Regions from separate parts of the Serratia sp. YWN4 genome, predicted to be linked through region 2. Evidence: predicted binding sites of a transcription regulator. Region 2 holds the regulator's gene; the other holds the start of a gene.
The links. The regulator sigma-54, encoded in region 2, starts transcription at its own class of promoters, with help from an activator protein. The targets are predictions, from matches to a motif close to GTTGGCACANNTTTCGCTNT.
Positions count from the first base shown of each region.

Region 1 (4,215 bases), 550 kb from region 2:
GGGTCACGTTTTCGAATGGCTCCTGCTTGCGGCCATCGATTTCGCGGAAGATAACTTTCGGACGGGAAACCGCCAGTTCGAAACCTTCACGACGCATGTTCTCGATCAGTACCGACAGGTGAAGTTCACCACGGCCTGAAACGCGGAATGCATCAGCATCTGCCGTTTCTTCAACGCGCAATGCCACGTTGTGTACCAGCTCTTTGTTCAGGCGCTCAAGGATCTGACGTGAAGTCACATACTTGCCTTCTTTACCGCAGAACGGTGAGGTGTTGACGTTAAAGAACATGCTTACGGTCGGTTCATCAACCGACAGCGCAGGCAGTGCTTCTACCGCGTTCACATCACAGATGGTATCGGAGATGTTCAGTTCACCCAGACCGGTGATAGCGATGATGTCGCCCGCTTCAGCAACGGTGGCTTCGATACGCTCCAGGCCCATGTGGGTCAGCACTTTACCGATTTTACCGTTACGGGTTTTGCCTTCGCTGTCGATCACAGTGATCTGCTGGTTAGGCTTCACTTTGCCGCGCTTGATGCGGCCGATGCCGATCACGCCAACGTAGTTGTTGTAGTCCAGCTGAGAGATTTGCATCTGGAATGGAGCATCCATCTCAACCTGCGGCGCAGATACGTGGTCAACGATCGCCTGATACAGCGGGGTCATGTCTTCGGCCATCTCGTTATGGTCGAGACCTGCGATACCCAGCAGTGCAGAGGCATAGATAATTGGGAAGTCGAGCTGTTCGTCGGTGGCGTCCAGGTTAACGAACAGATCGAAGACCTGATCAACCACCCAGTCAGGACGCGCGCCAGGGCGGTCAACCTTGTTGATGACCACGATCGGTTTCAGACCGTTAGCGAACGCTTTCTTGGTCACGAAACGGGTTTGCGGCATTGGGCCATCCATCGCATCCACGACCAGCAGCACCGAGTCGACCATTGACATCACTCGCTCTACCTCACCGCCGAAGTCGGCGTGTCCTGGGGTATCCACGATGTTGATGCGGTAGTCTTTCCAATTAATGGCGGTGTTTTTTGCGAGGATGGTAATCCCACGCTCTTTCTCCAAATCGTTGGAGTCCATTACGCGTTCTGTTGCTTCTGTACGCTCTCCGAAAGTACCGGATTGTTGCAGCAACTTGTCAACCAGGGTGGTTTTACCATGGTCAACGTGGGCAATAATGGCGATGTTACGCAAATTTTCGATCACAGCTTTGCCTCAGGCATTAGAAATAGCGCGCTATTGTACACGTATTAAGCGAGGGACTAAACAAGATCACAACACTCTCTTATAAACAACTGTGTACAGGTCAGTTTGTGATCTCATTCACGGTGCAAAAAGCAGCGATCGAGAGCGTTTTGCACCATTTAAGTGCCCCAACAGGCATTATTTGCACCACAGCAGTGCATTGCATCACTCATGGTGCATATTAGGGATGGGTAAAACCCGCGCAGAAAGGCGATTATTTCGCTTTTAAAAAGTTGGCACAGTTTTCGCTTTAGTCTACACAAGGCGAAATCAAGCCAGTTTCCACAGATTCGTTCCACGACGACGACAACGATAAATCCGGGAGAGTTAAGTATGTCCGCTGAACACGTTTTAACGATGCTGAATGAGCATGAAGTGAAATTTGTAGACCTGCGCTTCACTGACACCAAGGGTAAAGAACAGCACGTCACCATCCCTGCTCATCAGGTAAATGCCGACTTCTTCGAAGAAGGTAAAATGTTTGACGGCTCCTCGATCGGTGGTTGGAAGGGCATCAACGAATCTGACATGGTGCTGATGCCAGACGCCAGCACCGCGGTGCTGGATCCGTTCTTTGAAGAAACCACGCTGATCATTCGCTGTGACATCCTCGAGCCAGGCACCATGCAGGGCTATGACCGTGACCCGCGTTCGATCTCCAAGCGTGCAGAAGATTTCCTGCGCTCTTCCGGCATTGCAGATACCGTGCTGTTCGGGCCAGAACCAGAATTCTTCCTGTTTGACGACGTGCGTTTCGGCAGCAGCATCCGTGGTTCCCACGTGAGCATCGATGACATCGAAGGCGCCTGGAACACCAGCACCAAATACGAAGGCGGTAACAAAGGCCACCGTCCACCGGTTAAAGGCGGTTACTTCCCAGTACCACCGGTCGACTCTTCACAGGACATCCGTTCCACCATGTGCTTGACCATGGAAGAAATGGGTCTGGTGGTTGAAGCTCACCACCACGAAGTGGCCACCGCAGGTCAGAACGAAGTGGCAACCCGCTTCAACACCATGACCAAGAAAGCCGACGAAATCCAAATCTACAAATACGTGGTGCACAACGTGGCTCACGCATTTGGTAAAACCGCAACCTTTATGCCAAAACCGATGTTCGGTGATAACGGTTCCGGTATGCACTGCCACATGTCGCTGTCCAAGAACGGTGTTAACCTGTTCGCTGGCGACAAATACGGCGGCCTGTCTGACATCGCGCTGTTCTACATCGGCGGTATCATCAAGCACGCTAAAGCGATCAACGCTCTGGCTAACCCGACCACCAACTCTTACAAACGTCTGGTCCCAGGTTACGAAGCACCGGTGATGCTGGCTTATTCTGCCCGTAACCGTTCAGCGTCTATCCGTATTCCAGTGGTTGCCAGCCCGAAAGCTCGCCGTATCGAAGCGCGCTTCCCGGATCCAGCGGCTAACCCATACCTGTGCTTCGCAGCCTTGCTGATGGCGGGTCTGGACGGCGTGATCAACAAGATCCATCCTGGCGATGCCATGGACAAAAACCTGTATGACCTGCCGCCGGAAGAAGAAGCTGAGATTCCAAAAGTGGCTGGCTCACTGGACGAAGCGATGGCTGCACTGAACGAAGACCGCGAGTTCCTGACCCGTGGTGGCGTGTTCACTGACGACGCGATCGATGCTTACATCGAACTGCGTAAAGAAGAGATGGACCGCGTTCGCATGACGCCACACCCAGTAGAGTTTGAACTGTACTACAGCGTTTAAGTAATACCTTGCGCCGTCCGCGGATGGCGCACCGGTTTCAGTTGCCGTTTTTTTGTTGCCGTGGAAACTTTTTAGCCCATCTCTGATGGGCTTTTTTCTCCACCGTATTATTTCATACCGCGATAGTGCTGGATGGAGTAGGATGGATGCACTAAAAAGGTGCAGACGTCTGCTGTGCCCAATAGATTTTATGGTATAGCTAGGCGGCAACCGAGCGCATCCCCAAGAGCTTGGTCGGCCAAGTGACTGGAGCAAGCAAGGGCGGCCAACAACGCTGTGCCTTGAAAGATGAAGGGCATGTATGGCAACTGGCAAGCTACCCGATGCTGGGCAGATCCTCAATTCTCTGATCAATAGCATCCTGCTGTTGGATGACCGGCTTGCTGTTCATTACGCCAACCCGGCGGCGCAACAACTGCTGGCACAAAGCTCCCGTAAACTCTTCGGTACGCCACTGCCTGAATTACTGGGCTATTTTTCGCTGAACATCGATCTGATGCGCGAGAGCCTCAATGCAGGCCAAGGCTTTACCGACAATGAAGTGACCCTGGTGGTCGACAGCCGTGCGCACATCCTCTCCCTGACCGCCCAAGCGCTGCCTGAAGGCTTTATCCTGATCGAGTTGGCACCAATGGATAACCAGCGCCGATTGAGCCAGGAACAGTTGCAGCACGCTCAACAGGTGGCAGCGCGCGATCTGGTGCGCGGATTGGCGCATGAAATCAAAAATCCGCTCGGTGGCTTGCGTGGCGCAGCCCAACTGCTGGCCAAGGCGCTGCCCGATCCGGCGCTGACCGAATACACCAAGGTGATCATCGAGCAGGCCGATCGGCTGCGTAACCTGGTGGATCGCTTGTTGGGGCCACAGCGGCCAGGCCAGCATATTACCCAGAGCATTCATCAGGTTGCAGAGCGTGTTTGCCAATTGGTGTCGTTGGAAAAACCGGATAACGTCACGTTGGTGCGTGATTACGATCCCAGCCTGCCAGAACTGGCACACGATCCAGACCAGATAGAACAGATCTTGCTCAACATTACCCGCAACGCCCTGCAGGCGCTGGGCCGCGCCGGTGGCACCATCACGTTGCGCACGCGTACCGCGTTTCAGATCACCCTGCACGGCACGCGCTACCGGCTGGCAGCGCGCATTGATATCGAAGATGACGGCCCTGGCGTACCGGCGCTGCTGCAAGACACCCTGTTCTATCCGATGGTCAGCG
Region 1 covers NZ_CM147696.1:38,443-42,657, reverse strand. The annotation lists gene typA (ribosome-dependent GTPase TypA) at 1-1,213, opposite strand, end outside; gene glnA (glutamate--ammonia ligase) at 1,586-2,995, shown strand; gene glnL (nitrogen regulation protein NR(II)) at 3,297-4,215, shown strand, end outside.
Region 1: a site for sigma-54 is predicted at 1,485-1,504, ahead of glnA (glutamate--ammonia ligase). Genes of this name have one in related genera too.

Region 2 (4,215 bases):
CCGTGGTGTACAGCCCAACCGGTAAGCTGAACTATAAACTGGTGGCCGAAGAGGTGAAGTATTACACCGCTGATGAATTAAGCTGGTTCACCCAGCCGGTGATGACGCTGTTTGATCAGAATGCCGTGGCCACCTGGTCGGTACGTGCCGATCGCGCCAAGCTGACCAAGGATCGTATGCTGTATCTGTACGGCCACGTTGAGGTGAACAGCCTGACCACCACCTCGCAACTAGAAAAAATCAAAACGGACAATGCTCGGGTTAATCTGGTCACACAGGATGTCTATTCCGATGATGAAGTGACCCTGTTCGGGACCAATTTTACCTCTAACGGCATGAGAATGCGTGGGAACTTGCGGGACAAAACCGCTGAGCTGATTGATAAGGTCAAGACCAACTATGAAATTCAGAACCAAAAAACAACTCCGTAATCTGTTGATCGCCAGCCTCGTTTTGACCGCCAGCACTCCGGTTCTGGCGTTGAAATCCGACGCCGATCAGCCGGTGAATATCAATTCACTGAAACAATCGCTGGATATGCAGAGCAACGTCAGCACCTTTACCGACGAAGTGGTGATCAAGCAGGGCACCATTGAGATCAAAGCCGATAAAGTGGTGGTCACTCGCCCTGGCGGCGATCAGAACAAGACCTACATTGAAGCCTTTGGCACTCCGGTCACGTTTTACCAGATGCAGGATAACGGCAAGCCGGTGAAAGGCCATGCGCAGAAAGTTCGTTACGACGTTGCCACCCAGTTAGTCACGCTCACCGGCAATGCCTATCTGGAGCAGCTCGATAGCAATGTGCAGGGCGATCGCATCACCTATCTGGTGCAACAGCAGCAGATGCAGGCGTTCAGCGATAAAGGCAAACGCGTGACCACGGTGCTGGTGCCATCACAATTGCAAGACAAAAACGGTCAAAAGAAGAGTAACTAATCACTTATGGCAACACTCATCGCAGAACATCTGGCGAAAGCCTATAAAGGCCGCAAAGTCGTTGAAGACGTCAGCCTGAAAGTGAAATCCGGCGAAATCGTCGGCCTGCTAGGCCCAAACGGTGCCGGTAAGACCACCACTTTCTACATGGTCGTGGGTATCGTTCAGCGCGATGCCGGGCGTATCGCCATCGATGAAGAAGACATCAGTATTCTGCCGCTGCATGCGCGTGCGCGCCGCGGTATCGGCTATCTGCCACAGGAAGCCTCGATCTTCCGTCGCCTGAGCGTTTACGACAACCTGATGGCCGTGCTGGAGATCCGTGACGATCTCACCAGTGAACAGCGCGCCGATCGTGCGGTAGAGCTGATGGAAGAGTTTCATATTTCTCATCTGCGCGACAACCTGGGCCAGTCACTTTCCGGTGGTGAACGCCGCCGCGTGGAAATTGCCCGGGCGCTGGCCGCCAATCCGAAATTCATCCTGCTGGATGAACCCTTTGCCGGGGTTGACCCGATTTCCGTTATCGATATCAAGAAAATCATCGAGCACCTGCGTGACAGCGGCCTGGGCGTGCTGATCACTGACCACAACGTGCGCGAAACGCTGGACGTGTGTGAACGCGCCTACATCGTCAGCCAAGGCAAATTGATTGCCCATGGCACGCCAGATGCTATTCTGGCCGATGAGCAAGTGAAACGCGTTTATCTGGGCGAAGAATTCCGCCTCTAGGTTCTAGCTAACGGAAGTAACCTGAAGATTATGAAGCAAGGTTTGCAACTCAGGCTCAGCCAACAATTGGCGATGACTCCCCAGTTACAGCAGGCGATACGTCTGCTGCAACTGTCCACGCTTGAGCTCCAGCAGGAAATCCAACTGGCGTTAGAGAGCAACCCACTGCTTGAACAAACCGACCTGCACGACGAGATCGACACCGAAGAACGGCCCGAGACCGAAGCGCTGGATACCCGTGAAGCGCTGGAACAGAAGGATATGCCCGAAGAGCTGCCTCTGGATGCCACCTGGGACGAAATCTACACCGCAGGGACTCCGTCCGGTAACAGCATCGATTACAGCGATGATGAACTCCCGGTCTACCAGGGAGAAACCACCCAGACGTTGCAGGACTATCTGATGTGGCAGGTGGATTTAACGCCGTTTTCCGATACCGACGCGGCCATTGCCACCTCGATCGTCGACGCCGTTGATGATACCGGCTATCTCACCGTGCCGCTGGAAGATATTCTGGAAAGCCTCGGTGATGACAATGTGACCATGGACGAAGTCGAAGCGGTATTGAAACGCGTACAGCGCTTTGATCCGATCGGCGTTGCCGCGCGCGATCTGCGTGATTGCCTGCTGATCCAGCTTTCTCAATACGCCAAAGACACGCCTTATCTGGCCGAAGCACAATTAATCGTCAGTCATCATCTGGATTTGCTGGCCAATCACGACTTTCGCAGCCTGATACGAACAACTCGCTTAAAAGAAGATACACTGAAAGAAGCGATGGCGCTGATCCAGTCGCTCGATCCGCGCCCTGGTCAGTCGATCAACACCGGTGAATCAGAGTATGTGATCCCGGATGTGCTGGTGCGCAAGGTACAAGATAAATGGCAGGTTGAACTCAATACCGACAGCATCCCACGGCTGAAGATCAACCAGCAGTATGCGGCGCTTGGGAATAACGTGCGCAACGATGCCGACGGCCAGTTTATCCGCAGCAATCTACAGGAAGCGAAATGGCTGATTAAAAGCCTGGAAAGCCGGAACGAGACTCTGCTCAAAGTGACCCGCTGCATTGTCGATCAGCAGGAAGCGTTCTTTGAACAGGGGGAAGAATTTATGAAACCCATGGTGCTGGCCGATATTGCCCAGGTCGTGGAGATGCACGAATCGACCATCTCGCGCGTGACCACGCAGAAGTTTCTGCACAGCCCGCGAGGCATTTTTGAATTGAAATATTTCTTCTCCAGCCATGTGAATACCGACAGCGGCGGCGAAGCCTCCTCCACGGCGATCCGTGCGTTGGTGAAGAAATTGATTGCGGCGGAAAACCCCGCTAAACCGCTTAGCGACAGCAAACTGACCACTATACTTTCCGATCAGGGGATCATGGTGGCACGCCGCACCGTTGCCAAGTACCGAGAGTCTTTGTCCATCCCGCCGTCAAATCAGCGCAAACAGTTGATTTGACCTCAATAGAGAAGGAAGACATTATGCAGCTCAACATTACCGGACACCACATCGAAGTCACTGAACCCATGCGTGAGTTCGTGAACACCAAGTTCGCCAAACTCGAACAGTATTTTGATCGCATTAATCAGGTGTATGTCGTTCTCAGTGTGGAAAAAGTGCAGCAGATTGCTGAAGCAACGGTGCATGTGAATGGAGGCGAGTTGCACGCCACCTCGGAAAAAGAAGATATGTATGCCGCAATTGACTGCCTGATCGATAAACTGGCGCGCCAATTGAACAAGCATAAAGACAAACTCAAGCAGCACTGACATTAAGGCCGCAATCGCCTTAGCGAAAGCAGCCCAAATTGTAGTCATTGGCTACCAGGCAACCCTCGGCGTGTTACCCTGAATGGGCTCGCCGATCAGCCATCAGGGTTACACCGGCGAAAAAAACCGATTCATTAAGCGTAATCGGCACAGGCAGTTTGCACACCACCCGCGGTGGTTTCAAATCGCCAGTCACAGCGTTCGATGAGGTTTTTTAAGTGAAGATGAGATGAACAACGAAATAATGCAATTAAGCTCGGTATTAAACATCGAGTGCACCAAAAGCTCGGTACACTGCACCAGCAAGAAACGGGCGTTGGAAATTATCAGCGAATTGGCCGCCAAGCAGCTCAACCTGCCTTCGCAGGTGGTGTTTGAGGCAGTTCTCACCCGGGAGCGCATGGGCAGTACCGGTATCGGCAACGGTATCGCGATCCCCCATGGCAAGCTGGAAGAGGACACCCTGCGTGCCGTTGGCGTGTTTATCCGTCTGGAACAACCCATCGCCTTTGACGCCATTGACAACCAGCCGGTCGATCTGCTGTTCGCCTTGCTGGTCCCGGCCGATCAGTGCAAAACGCATTTGCATACGCTGTCGCTGGTCGCCAAACGGCTGGCGGACAAAACCGTCTGCCGCCGCCTGCGGGCTGCGCAGACCGACGACGAACTTTATCAGATTATCACCGAATAACCGTTGGCTGGCGTGACTTTCAGCCATGAAAAAGCTACTGTTTTACTGATAATGCATCCAGGCTACGGCCTGGATAAT
Region 2 covers NZ_CM147696.1:593,184-597,398, reverse strand. The annotation lists gene lptC (LPS export ABC transporter periplasmic protein LptC) at 1-431, shown strand, start outside; gene lptA (lipopolysaccharide ABC transporter substrate-binding protein LptA) at 400-939, shown strand; gene lptB (LPS export ABC transporter ATP-binding protein) at 946-1,671, shown strand; gene rpoN (RNA polymerase factor sigma-54) at 1,702-3,135, shown strand; gene hpf (ribosome hibernation promoting factor) at 3,159-3,446, shown strand; gene ptsN (PTS IIA-like nitrogen regulatory protein PtsN) at 3,676-4,137, shown strand.